4 regions of the Streptomyces sp. M41 genome follow, and region 3 is predicted to be linked to each of the others. Evidence: riboswitches for the same ligand, from Rfam matches in the RefSeq annotation. Region 3 holds a riboswitch; each other region holds the start of a gene.
What was found. Region 3 has a riboswitch for cyclic di-AMP ahead of ACHBTE_RS32360 (M23 family metallopeptidase). Riboswitches for the same ligand answer to the same signal wherever they lie in the genome.
Positions count from the first base shown of each region.

Region 1: it holds a riboswitch for cyclic di-AMP, as region 3 does, so the genes downstream of both, ACHBTE_RS03995 (M23 family metallopeptidase) here and ACHBTE_RS32360 (M23 family metallopeptidase) in region 3, are expected to answer to the same signal.
Region 2: it holds a riboswitch for cyclic di-AMP, as region 3 does, so the genes downstream of both, ACHBTE_RS05110 (transglycosylase SLT domain-containing protein) here and ACHBTE_RS32360 (M23 family metallopeptidase) in region 3, are expected to answer to the same signal.
Region 4: it holds a riboswitch for cyclic di-AMP, as region 3 does, so the genes downstream of both, ACHBTE_RS02295 (M23 family metallopeptidase) here and ACHBTE_RS32360 (M23 family metallopeptidase) in region 3, are expected to answer to the same signal.

Region 1 is NZ_JBIMKE010000002.1:378,956-382,156, forward strand. Features, by position in the region: gene ACHBTE_RS03990 (GntR family transcriptional regulator) at 1-529, opposite strand, end outside; gene ACHBTE_RS03995 (M23 family metallopeptidase) at 721-1,506, opposite strand; cyclic di-AMP (ydaO/yuaA leader) riboswitch at 1,520-1,717, opposite strand; gene ACHBTE_RS04000 (M16 family metallopeptidase) at 1,932-3,201, opposite strand, start outside.
Region 2 is NZ_JBIMKE010000003.1:153,567-156,767, forward strand. Features, by position in the region: gene ACHBTE_RS05105 (HAD family hydrolase) at 146-976, shown strand; gene ACHBTE_RS05110 (transglycosylase SLT domain-containing protein) at 1,073-1,807, opposite strand; cyclic di-AMP (ydaO/yuaA leader) riboswitch at 1,813-1,994, opposite strand; gene ACHBTE_RS05115 (polyprenyl synthetase family protein) at 2,840-3,201, shown strand, end outside.
Region 3 is NZ_JBIMKE010000039.1:17,764-20,964, forward strand. Features, by position in the region: gene ACHBTE_RS32355 (aldo/keto reductase) at 1-528, opposite strand, end outside; gene ACHBTE_RS32360 (M23 family metallopeptidase) at 695-1,717, opposite strand; cyclic di-AMP (ydaO/yuaA leader) riboswitch at 1,729-1,893, opposite strand; gene ACHBTE_RS32365 (PP2C family protein-serine/threonine phosphatase) at 2,127-3,201, opposite strand, start outside.
Region 4 is NZ_JBIMKE010000001.1:501,477-504,677, reverse strand. Features, by position in the region: gene ACHBTE_RS02295 (M23 family metallopeptidase) at 257-1,237, opposite strand; cyclic di-AMP (ydaO/yuaA leader) riboswitch at 1,242-1,398, opposite strand; gene ACHBTE_RS02290 (tyrosine-protein phosphatase) at 2,054-2,851, shown strand; gene ACHBTE_RS02285 (DUF6126 family protein) at 2,911-3,030, opposite strand; gene ACHBTE_RS02280 (helix-turn-helix domain-containing protein) at 3,027-3,201, opposite strand, start outside.

The sequences.
Region 1 (3,201 bases), on a different contig from region 3:
CGATCGCGCCGTGCTCGGTCCAGCAGGCCATGGGGTCGACGGGCGGCTCCACCGTGTACATCCAGGCGATCTTGTGGCGCAGCTGGGTCAGCATCGAGGTCAGGGCAGGGCTGCCGGACGCCTGGGCCAGCGTCTCGTGGAACCAACCGCCCAGGGAGCGCAGATCCTCGCTGTTCCCCCTCCTGGCACGCTCCTGGCCCAACCTGACCAGGCCGCGCAGCACCTTGAGGTGGGCTTCGGTGCGCCGCTGAGCCGCCCGGGAGGCGCCGAGGGGTTCCAGGAGGGTGCGCATCTCCAGCAGGTCGGCGGCCTCCTGCTCGGTCGGTTCGGCGACGCACGCGCCCGCGTGGCGCCGGGTCACCACGAAACCCTCCGCCTCCAGGGTGCGCAGGGCCTCCCGCACAGGGACGCGCGAGACGCCGTAGCGGCGTGCGAGAAGTTCCTCGGTGAGGCGGCTGCCGCGCTCATGGACACCGGCGACGATATCGTCCCGGATCGCGGTGCATACCGAGTGCGCCGGAATACGCATGACCGACCTCCGCTTTAATCCCCGTGCAACGTCGACGAATGACGTGTGTTGGGTGACTCTATGGCAACGGGCCGGAATTTCCGACGGCGGGCCGGAATCCATGGATATTTTTTGGACAGCCGAACATCCCCGCGAACGCCGAAAGCCCCGGCTCGGTGAGCCGGGGCTTTCGGGCAGACGTGGAGGAACCGTCAGAGGCTCACGCCGTGCGAGCGGAGGTAGGCGACGGGGTCGATGTCGGAGCCGTACTCCGCGGTGGTGCGGGCCTCGAAGTGCAGGTGCGGTCCGGTGACATTGCCGGTGGCGCCGGACAGGCCGATCTGCTGGCCGGGGGTGACCGTCTGGCCGACCGAGACGCCGATGGACGACAGATGGCCGTACTGGGTGTACGTACCGTCGTTCATCTTGATCACGACGTTGTTGCCGTAGGCCCCGCCCCAGCCGGCCTCCACGACGGTGCCGGCACCGACCGAGTGCACAGACGTGCCGCTGCCGGCGTGGAAGTCGACGCCGGTGTGACTGCCGGAGGACCAGACGGCGCCGCCGGCCTTGTAGCCGGTGGAGACGTACGAGCCGGAGATCGGGGCGACGTAGGACAGCAGACGCTTGCGCTCGGCCTCGCGCGCGGCGCGCTCCTTGGCCTCGCGCTCCTTCTTGGCCTTCTCGGCCGCCTTCTTACGGGCGGCCTCCTGGGCGGCCTTCTTCGCGGCGGCGGCCTCCTCGGCCGCCTGCTCCTGCGCGTCGGCCTGGGCGTCGATCTGCTCGGCGATCGAGTTGTCGACGGTGATGACCGGGATGAGGCCGGTCTGCTCCGCGGCGGGCTCGGCGGCGAGCGCCGGGGCGGCCAGGGTGCCCATCACGCCGGTGGCGGTGAGAGCGGCGACGCCGGCCGCACGGGCCGTGGTGCGCTCGAACCGGCCGGGCTTACGGTGCTTCCCGCTGGGGCGGTTCTTCCCCGTGGCGCAGGTGAACGCCATGTAGTGGCTGATCCTTTCCTTCCTTCTCGCCTACCGGGTTAGCTGACGGGTTCGGAGCAGGAAGGTCTCCTACGGACCCCCTCGCGATCTCGCGCGGGCGTCCGATTCACCCCAGGGACTACTGGGCCCCTGCAGCCGCGATAGCGGCGGCAGGAGGTGGGTCCCCGGCTCCCCTGGCTCGCGCCGTACGGGGACTCGGCGATGACTGTCCGGTGCCGCGGGCGCGGCGCACTGCCTGACGGACAGCCCGGAAGACGCTAAACGGGGCCACTTTCAATCCCCAAACGCATCGCGGCTTTTGTAGCGCATCCCACAGGGCAGACAGGCAACCTCTCCCTCAATTCGGGCATAAAGGGGCCCCGGTGACTCGGCGGTCTCCGGGGCCCCTCACGCGCGCGTGCCGTCGTCCGGCACTGCCGGTACCTCTACTCGGCCGCCACGACGGTGACTTCACCGATTCCGAGGGCCTCGACGGGCTCCCGGATCTCGGCCGCGTCACCGACGAGGATCGTGACCAGGCGGTCCACCGGGAAGGCGCTCACGGCCGCGGCGGTGGCCTCGACGGTGCCGGTCGACGCGAGCCGCTGGTACAGCTTCCCCTGGAAGTCGTCCGGCAGATGCTGCTCGACCTGGTCGGCCAGCGTGCTCGCCACGGCGGCGGCCGTCTCGTACTTCAGCGGCGCCACCCCGACGAGGTTCTGAACGGCGAAGTCCCGCTCGGCGTCGGTGAGCCCCTCGCCGGCGACCCCGCGCAGGACCTTCCACAGGTCGTCCAGCGCCGGACCGGTGTTCGGGGTGTCGACGGAGCCGCTGATGGCGAGCATCGCCGCGCCCGTGCCGTCCGGGGCGGAGCGCAGGACCTGGGCGAAGGCGCGCACGCCGTAGGTGTAGCCCTTCTCCTCGCGCAGGACCTTGTCCAGACGGGAGGTGAGGGTGCCGCCCAGGCAGTACGTGCCGAGCACCTGCGCCGGCCACACGCGGTCGTGCCGGTCGGGACCGAGACGGCCGATCAGCAGCTGTGTCTGCACGGCGCCGGGCCGGTCCACGATCACGACGCGCCCGGCGTCGTCGGCGGTCACCGGCGGAACGGGCCGCGGCTCGGCCGCGGAGCCGGTCCACGCGCCGAGGGTGTCGCCGAGCAGGCCGTCGAGGTCGACCCCGGTGAGGTCGCCGACGACCACGACGGTGGAGGTGGCGGGCCGCACATGCCGCTCGTAGAAGGCGCGTACGGCGGCGGAGTCGATGCCCGCGACCGTGTCCTCGGTGCCCTGGCGCGGACGCGACATGCGCGAGGTCGCCGGGAACAGCTCCTTGGCGAGCTCCTTGGCGGCGCGACGGGAGGGGTTGGCCAGCTCGTGCGGGATCTCGTCGAGCCGGTTGCGCACCAGACGCTCGACCTCGGCGTCGGCGAACGCGGGCGCCCTGAGGGCGTCGGCGAGCAGGTCGAGGGCCTTGGGCAGCCGGGAGACGGGCACCTCGAGGCTGACGCGGACGCCGGGGTGGTCGGCGTAGGCGTCGAGCGTGGCGCCGCAGCGCTCCAGCTCGGCGGCGAACTCCTCGGCGGTGTGCTTGTCGGTGCCTTCGGAAAGGGCGCGCGCCATGATCGTGGCGATGCCGTCGAGGCCCTTCGGCTCCGCGTCCAGGGGCGTGTCCAGAAGCACCTCGACGGCGACGACCTGCTGGCCGGGGCGGTGG
Region 2 (3,201 bases), on a different contig from region 3:
GGGGGCGGAAGTTGTCAGGGCGGAACGGAACCGGAAATGAAACGGTGAGCGGCGGCGCAACCGGAACAGGTGTCAACACATGTGAACACAGCAGCCGTCCGGTTCACGTCGAGTCGATGGGGCGTCCTGTCCGTATTCTCTGATCATGGCCGCACCTATCGCATATTCACTCATCGCCACTGACCTCGACGGGACCCTGCTCCGAGGCGACGACACGCTCTCGGACCGGTCCATCGACGCGCTCGCGCTGGCGGTGGCGGCCGGTGCCCAGCACCTCGTGGTGACGGGACGGCCGGCGCCCAGAGTGCGGCCTCTCCTGGATGTCATGGGCAGCACGGGGCTCGCGGTGTGCGGGCAGGGGGCGCAGTTGTACGACGCGGGCGCGGACCGTCTGCTGTGGTCCATCACCCTGGACCGGGAGTTGGCGGAAACCGCGCTCGGCAAGATCGAGGCCGAGGTGGGTCAGGTGTACGCGGCCGTCGACCAGGACGGTGTGGACGGGCTCACGCTCATCGAACCGGGGTACCTGATGCCCCACCCGACACTGCCCGCCGTACGGGTCAGGCACCGCGACGACCTGTGGTGCGAGCCGATCAGCAAGGTGCTGCTGCGCCATCCGGTCCTGTCGGACGACGAGTTGGCGGCGACGGCACGGGCGGTGGTCGGCTCTCTCGCCACCGTCACCATGTCGGGCCCCGGGACCGTCGAACTCCAGCCATGCGGCATCACCAAGGCGACCGGTCTCGCGCTCGCCGCCGACCATCTCGGCCTCGGCGCGCACGAGACCGTCGCCTTCGGTGACATGCCCAATGACATCCCCATGTTCGACTGGGCCGCTCACGGTGTCGCGATGGCCAACGCGCATCCCGAACTCAAAGCGGTCGCCGACGAGATCACCCTGTCGAACGAGGACGACGGCATCGCCGTCGTCCTCGAGGCACTGTTCGCGGGGAGCCTGGCCGACTTCGCCCAGTAGGTCGCCGACTTTGTCCAGTAGGTCGCAGGGTCCGGCCTCCGCCGGGACCGGACCCTGTTCCCCCGGGTTCGGTAGGGCCGCGCACGACCCTGGGGTCTAGTAAGGACCGTTGACGTTGTCGATCGAGCCGTAGCGCGCGGCTGCGTAGTTGCACGCGGCCGTGATGTTCGCGACCGGGTCGAAGGGGTCGTACGCCGTTCCCGGCACGTGGTAGGCCGCGAACGTCGGGTCGATGACCTGGAGGAGCCCCTTGGAGGGGGTGCCCGCCACGGCGTTGGAATCCCAGTTGTTGATGGCGGCCGGGTTGCCCGACGACTCACGCAGGATGTTGCGGTGAATGCCCTCATAGGAGCCGGGAATCCCCTTTTGCCCCATGATGTCCAGGGCCTCGCGGATCCAGCCGTCGAGGTTGTCGGGGTAGGTCTTCGCGGCGGCATGGGTGGCCTGGGCGACGCCGGACTTCTTGGCAGGCGAGGCCGCCTTGTCGGCCGTCTTCGTGGCGGCCGTCTTCGTGGCCCGGACCTTCAGGTCGACGCCCGGGTGGATCAGCCGCGGGTCGTCGCCGATGGCCTTGCGGTTGTCCTTGTAGAGCTGTCGCCAGCCGCCCTGGGCGTCGTAACGGTCCGCGATGCCGTAGAGCGTGTCGCCCTTCTTGGTGGTGTAGCTGAGGGATCCGACCTTCGCCGCGGTGGGGGCCTGGGCGGGCTCGGCGGCGGTCGCGGTGGTCGCGCTCAGCAAGGGGAGCGCGAGAGCGGCGGTGCCGGTTCCGGCGGCCACGACACGTCGGGTGAGCGGGTTGGTACGGGGGCGGCGGTGTTTGCCTCGGGGCATGGCGCTGTTCCTCTCCGGCGCCTGCGAGGTGAGCTGTCGGGTTCGGGCGGGAGATGCCCGGCCGCGCCGCCGTGTGACGGTGCGACTTCACCCCTAGCCGGCCCGGTGTGCCATCAAGGCGTCCGGTCCGGCGACTTACCTGGGTCCCCCGCTCCTGCCGTGCGTGTGTGAGTGGCGTAGGTGGATGGCGCGGGCGGCGGCAGGATTAGGCGTCCGCCCGACTGAGCGGGAACGTATGCGAGAGCACATGTCCGGAACAAGTGCCCTAGTCACCTGTCATGCGGGTTGACCATGGTCGGGTGCGTATGAGGCGCTTGATCCTTTGCGGTTGCCAAGCCTCAACTTGCGTTTGCCGTAAGGGGAGGCGGGGGTGGGCGCGGTCGCGGGGGAGAAGGGGGCTGCGTGACCCAACTCACTGGTATTCACAAGAGCGGCAAATCGGGCAATGAATCCAACTCGCCTGTAATGGGCCGCTCATGGAGTCCGTTTTTCCCGTGTCGGCAGCAATTGGGCCTCTTCGTGTCGTCTTCGAGCGGGGCGGTCAGGTGGGGGATTCATCCCTCAACGTCCATATTTCCTGGCGCACTTCACGCTTACTTCGCGCTCATTCCGCGCTCGGTTCGCGCTCGAGGGCGTTGGGCGTGGACGGAACCTCGGGCGTGATTCCAGTCGTTGTCATAGCGGTCGTCCGTGGGATGTCCCGCGGCGGGTACTCGGGGGGTGCCGGTGCGGGGTACGGCACCCGGCAGGGTGGCGAGGGGGAGGGGTGAACGGGTGCGCATGAAGGTGAATCCCGGCGGGGCGGTCACGTCCGGATCAGGACTCAGGGTGCTACTTACCTATAAGTGGATAGATGTCCGTCCGTATCAGGTGATCAAAAACTTGCCGGTCGTGATCCGATACCGCCCGTGGTGGACGGGTGGGCGGCATCGGTGATCGAAACGTGACCGGATACGCTGACTTGAGTGATGGCAGCGACCTATCGACAAACCGTGTAACCGCCAGTAGACACCAGCAGACAGGAGACCCCTCGTGACCGTCGTCGGGCCGTTCGGGCTGAGCGTGCGGGACCAGGCTCTGGAAGCCGATGTCCAGGCCGGATTGGCGGCTGTCGAGGAGGGTTTGCTCGAAGCCACCAAGAGCGAGGTCCCCTTCATCACCGAGGCCGCCCAGCACCTGGTGCGGGCCGGGGGCAAGCGGTTCCGGCCGCTGCTCGTGATGCTCGCCGCCCAGTTCGGGGACCGGCACGCGCCGGGGGTCGTGCCGTCGGCGGTGGTGGTGGAGCTGACGCATCTGGCGACGCTGTACCACGACGACGTGATGGACGAGGCCGCCGTACGTCGGGGTGTCGCGAGTGCGAACACCCGCTGGGGGAACTCCGTCGCCGTCCTGAC
Region 3 (3,201 bases):
CCGGGCGAGGCCCTCCGCGTCGGAGAAGTCCAGGGACGCCTTCAGCCGCCCGGCGGAGATGTTGGAGGCGGCGATGTGCCGGATCTTGCCCGCCTTCACCAGCTCGTCGAGCGCGCCGATGATCTCCTCGACCGGTACGTCGGGCTTGTCGAAGTGGGTGTAGTAGAGGTCGATGTGATCGGTGCCGAGGCGGCGCAGGGAGGCGTCGGCGGCGGCTTTGACGGTGGCGGCGTTCAGGCCCTGGTAGTCGGGGTGCTGGCTGACCTTCGTGGCGATCACGACGTCGTCCCGGTTGCCGCGCGCCTTCAGCCAGCTGCCGATGACGGTCTCGGACTCGCCGCCCGCGTTGCCCTCGACCCACGCCGAGTACGAGTCGGCCGTGTCGATGAAGTTGCCGCCCGCCGCCGTGTAGGCGTCGAGGACGGCGAAGGACTCGGCTTGGTCGGCCGTCCAGCCGAAGACGTTGCCGCCGAGGCAGAGCGGGAAGACCTCGAGGTCGGAGGAGCCGAGCTTGCGCAGAGAAGTCATGCTCGTCGTCAACTTCCCTGAGTGCGGGGCCTATTCCGCGGTGGCGTCGATGAGCGTGTGTGAAGAATGCGCGCACGGAAAGGGCCGGCGGCCCTGACGTCGGGGGGTCGTCGTCAGGGCCGCCGGGAAACAGCCGTGGGGCGGTGGCCGCAGGGGCCGCCGTGGGTCAGGGCGTGAGGCCCTTGCCGCGCAGCCACGCCAGGGGGTCGATGCCGCTGCCGCTGCCGTCGGGGTGCACCTCGAGGTGGAGGTGGGCGCCGGTCACGTTGCCGGTGGCGCCGACGCGGCCGATGACGTCACCGGTGTTGACCTTCTGGCCGACGCTGGCGCTGATCGAGGACTGGTGGGCGTACCAGATCTCGGTGCCGTCCTCGAGGGTGAGGACCGTCTTGTAGCCGTAGGAGCCGTCCCAGCCGGCGAAGGTGATGGTGCCGGTGTGCACAGCCTTGATCAGGGTGCCGGAGGGCGCGGCGAAGTCCAGGCCCGTGTGGTAGCCGGAGGACCAGTAAGCGCCGGCCTGTCCGAAGGTCGAGGTGAGGGTGTACGAGGAGGTCGGCAGTGCGTACTGCTTGGCCAGCTCGGCGAGGCGCTCGGCCTCGGCCTTCTTGCGGGCCTCCTCCTCGGCCTCGGCCTTCGCGGCGGCGGCCTTGGCCTTGGCTTCCTTCTCCGCCTTGGCGGCGGCAGCGGCGGCTTCCTTCTCGGCGGCGGCGAGCGCTTCGGCGGCGGCCTTGCTGTCGATCTGGTCCTGCTGCTGCTCGACCTGGGCGATGATCCGGGCCCGCAGGGCCTCACCGGCGTCGCCGGTGCCCTCGGTGGCCTCCTCGGTCGTGGCGCCCATGGTGCTCAGCGCCGTACCGGTGTCCGCCGGGGCGGCCTCGTCGTCGTCGATGAGCGGCAGGTCCGGCATGGTGATGGCAACCGGCGGCTTGCCGGTCTGCGCGGTGGCCATGCCGCCCGCGCCGACGGCGGCTATGACACCGACGCCGAGAACCGTGGAGCTGCGGGCGAGTCCCCCACCGCGCTGCTTGGCCACGCGATGCCGGCCGCGCACGGGACGAACGGTGTCCGCGGTGGGATTCCACTCCTCGAACGGGCCGTCGGTGGTGCGGTCGCGGTCGTAGCCGAAGGTGTCGGTGCTGCGCTGACCCGGTATGAACGGGGCTTGCGTAGCAGGCCTGTTGGACGCCACGTGGGCGTACTCCTTTCCTTCCTTCTCGCCTACCGGGTTAGCTGACGGGTTCGGAGCAGGAAGGTCTCCTACGCGCGTATACCGGCCGTGGGTCCACGGTGGTTTCAGCGCGATTCACCCCAGGGTGGTGGTTCCCCGGTTCCCGTACTGGGTACAGGATTCGGCGCGTGCGCACGGAGCCGCCTCTTGTGACGGCTGGGACGACCGCGCTGCGTTATCGAACGTTAATAGACGCGGGGTGCGGATTCCAAGCTGTTCCGGTTGATCGTTAACGATTTTCGCGGGGACTAACAGGTCACGAGCAGTCCAAATCGGGCGAGTTGGCCAAGGCTCAGCAGTCGCATGACTGCTGACAGTGCGTCAGTTGTTATGCGGAGGGCTCTCATCCGGTCACTGGTGGTGACGGTGGTCAGGGGCGGCGTACGGCGAGCAGCGCCATGTCGTCCGCCATCCCGCCCCCGGAGTGCCGGCGCACCTCCGCCGCGAGGGCGCCGAGCAGGGCGGCCGGCTCGCGGTGGGCGTTGGCCCGCCCCGCGAGCCGCACCTCGGGGTCGTAGAACCGCCCATTCTCGTCGCGCGCCTCGGACAGGCCGTCGGTGTACAGCAGCAGCGTGGCCCTGCTCGGGAACTCGGCTTCCTGGGCCCGGTCGGGCCAGGCGCCGAGCTCGGCCATGCCGAGGGGCAGCGCGGGCTCGGGGGCGAACAGGGAGCGCACGGTGCCGTCGGCGTACAGCAGCAGCGGCGACGGATGCCCGCGGTTGACGATCCGTACGAGCGCCTCGCCGTGCGGCAGTTCGGCGAGGACGGCGGTGGTGAACCCCTCCCGGGCGTCCACCGCTTCCCGTCGCGCGCGTTCACGCGTCAGCGCCCGCTCCAGACGCTGGGCGACCGCCTCCAGCGTGGTCTCCTGCTCGGCCGCCTCCCGGAAGGTCCCGATGACGACGGCGACGACGCCGACGGCCCCCATGCCCTTGCCGCGCACATCGCCCACGACGAGCCGGATGCCGTGCGGGCTGTCCTGCACGGCGTACAGGTCACCGCCGATGGAGGCGCCCTCCTGTGCCGCCTCGTACCGCGCCGCGATCTGATACCCGCCGATCCGCTCGGGTGGTTCGGGCAGCACGGCGCGCTGGGCTGCCTCGGCGATCGCGCGGGCGGAGGCGAGGCGGGCGTCGCTGCGGCGCACGAGCAGGTTGATGAGGACGGCGAGGACGGAGACGGTGATCACGGTCGCCAGTTCGGTGATCACTTCCGCCAGCGGCAGCCCGCCGTGCGGGACCCGCAGCACGGCCAGGGCCGCGATGGCCACGAGGCCCGTGAGCACCGTGCCGCGCAGCGAGTAGAGCGGGGCGGCACCCAGGGGCGCGGCGGTGAAGAACGGGGCGCCGGTGTAGGGCGTCGGGGTGAGGTGGTCGTACACGGCTCCGGCCGCGATCAGCAGGGCGGGGAGCGATCGGACCACCCGGCGTGCGTACGAGATCCGG
Region 4 (3,201 bases), on a different contig from region 3:
ACATGATTCACCTTTGAATGTGACCTACGCGACCGTAGGGCGGGGTTGACGAACGGTGAGATAAGCCACTCCCCAAGGGTTCACCAAACTCGGAATAACCACCTGGCCCACCGCGTTGCGTGCGGCCTGCGGCAGGGGCGGGGCGGGCGGCTGCCCCACCCGCAAGGCGGTGACGGCAGACCGAAGGCCGGACCCGGGGATCGGGGTCCGGCCTTCGGTTGCGTGTCAGGCAGGTTGCGCTCGCGTGGAGCGACGGTCAGCCGAGGGAGACGCCCTTGGAGCGGAGGTAGGCGACCGGGTCCACGTCGGAGCCGTAGTCCGGCGTGGTGCGGATCTCGAAGTGCAGGTGCGGGCCGGTCACATTGCCGGTCGCGCCGGAGAGGCCGATCTCCTGGCCCGCGCTCACGCTCTGGCCGCTGGAGACGGACAGCGAGGACAGGTGGGCGTACTGGGCGTAGTGGCCGTCGGCGAGCTGGATGACGACCTGGTTGCCGTACGCGCCGCCCCAGCCGGCGGAGACGACGGTTCCCGCGCCGACCGCCTTCAGGGGCGTGCCGGTCGGGGCGGAGAAGTCGACGCCGGTGTGGTAGCCGCTCGACCACATGCTGCCCGCCACCTTGTAGGCGGTGCCGACGGAAGCGGTGGACAGCGGGGCGGAGAAGCCTGCGGCGCTCTGGGCGGCCGTGGCCGCCTTCTGCGGGGCGGAGGACTTCGTGCCGGAGGAGTCCTTCTTGGAGGACTGGGAGGACCGGGAGGACTCGGAGGAGCCCGACGACTTGGACGACTGGGATGATTCAGACGATTCAGACGCCGAAGCGGAGGACGGGGACGACGACTTGGGAGCGGCCGTCGCGGCCTTCTCGCCACCGACGGAGAGCTTCAGACCCGGGTGGATCAGCGACGGGTCGGCGCCGACGGCCTCACGGTTGTCGGCGTAGAGCTGCTTCCAGCCGCCGTCGACGCTCTGCTCGTCGGCGATCTTTGCGAGGTAGTCGCCCACCTTCACCGAATAGGTGCGCGCACCCGTCTTTTTGTCGGCAGCCTTCTTCGCCGCCTTCTTCTCGACGACCGGAGCCGACTGGACGGCCTTTTCCGAAACGGACTGAGAGGGAGCCGCGTTGGCTCCGGTGGCCCCGATGAGCGGGAGGGCGAGAGCGGCGCCACCGGTTCCGGCGACGGCGACGGAGCGGGGGAGGCGCAGGGACTTGGGGCGGCGGTGCTTACCCTTCGCGGGCATGGCGAATTCCTCTCCGGCGCCTACGAGGTGAGCTGTCGGGTGCGAGCTGGAGATGCCCGGCCGCGCCGAGGCGCGACTTGACCCCAAGCCGTTCCGGAGACCGGAACAGGCGTTGTACCTGTGGGTCCCCCGCTCCTGCCGTGCACGGGTGAGTTTGCGCGGAGTCCGGTCGGCGGCAGGATTAGGCGTCCGTCCGGATTGGGGGCGAACGTAAGCGAGGAAGACGCACGGGAACAAGTGAGGGGTTCCGTCCGAATGCGTTCCCGTTGATCCCTTGTGGGAATTACCGGTCACACTCCGTGAATTATGGGGACCTCTCCCGACTCAAAGTCCCATGAAAAGCGCCCGAATTACGTGGACATGACGAACGACGCACGGTCACGGATATGACGCTGCTCACGTGACGTTGCTCCAGCTTTCCTTAATACAGAGCGAGTTGGAATGAAGGCGCCAATTCGGACAGAACCCCTAGATGTGACGCTGGAGGATATCTAGCCACATCGAGGTCGTCGCGCAAATCGGAAGGAAGCTCACAATGCCGATGCAGAACAGACCAAATCGGAGCAGAGCCTCGATGGATTCGCCCGTTTCGAGGCAGGCCATTCGCAGCGCAAAGACTCCCTTCCACCATCAAACGCTCTCAGAACCGAAAAATATGGACAGATGTATCAAGGTCCCACGTCATCGAGGTGTCCACCCGCGGCGACGGCGCTTGTGGACAACTCATTGCCCCAGGAACCGATGTCGTATCGTCAGGAGCACCCCGTCGGCCACACGCCGAGCCGCGCCGCCGGGGCCGACCGGGAGGGAGCCCCCGTGACGCAGCAGATCCCGTCGACCGAGCCCGAGCTGGCCGGAGTGCGCAACTTCCGCGATGTGGGCGGGCTGCCGACCGTGGACGGACGACGGGTGCGGCACGGCGTGCTGTTCCGCAGCGGCCACCTGGCGCACGCGACCGAGGACGACGCCGCCTTCCTCGGCTCCCTGGGCCTGCACACCATCTTCGACTTCCGCAACGCCGCCGATCAGAAGCTAGAGGGTCCGGACGTCGCGCTGCCGGGGGTGCGCAATGTGAACCTGCCGTTGAGTGACCCCGCGGACGGCGCGGAGTTCTGGAAGATGGTCCGGGACGGCGACATCGAGCAGCTGCGGGAGATCCTGTCGGACGGCAAGGCCGCGGACCGGATGATCGCCTCGTACCGGCTGATCATCAAGGAGCGCACCGGCGAGCACTCACAGGTGCTGCACTCCCTCGCCGAGGACAGCGTCCCCGCCCTCATGCACTGCGCCGCGGGCAAGGACCGCGCCGGCCTGTCCATCGCCGTGACACTGCTCGCCGTCGGCGTCGAGCGCGAGGCGATCGTCGCCGACTATCTGGAGTCCAACGCCAAGCACCGTCGCTACAAGGTGAAGCGCAGCGGCAGCGGCCCGTCGGTCTACTCAGCGGAGGTCATGGAGCTGCTCAGCCCCCTCTTCGACGCGCGCGCCGAGTATCTGACCGCCGCCTTCGAGACGATCGAGCAGACATGGGGCGGTGTCGACAGCTACCTGGAGCAGGGTCTGCGGATCACCCCCCGGACCCGGGAGCGGCTGCGGGAGCGGCTCCTCGACTGACGCTCGTCCGCCCGGCGCCCCGTGCCTGCGTCGCGCCGGCGCCTACTTCGCGCCGGTGCCTACTTCGCGCCCGCCTCGAACAGGAAGTAGATGAAGGCGGCGAAGACGTGCCCCACCGCGATGTAGATGATGAGCCGCACCCACAGGGCACGCGGGAACTTCTCCTCCATGTCGCTCATCGCGTCTCTCCAGAGGTGGGGCCCAGGCACAGGGCGGCCGTGGGGCTCTGCAACAGGGTGTGGACGAAGAGCAGCTCGACACCGTCCTCGTCCTGGGCGGCGATGCGGTGCGGGGTGAGCGAGTCGAAATGCGCGCTGTCACCGGGTGCGAGCCGGTGTGCGGTGTCCCCT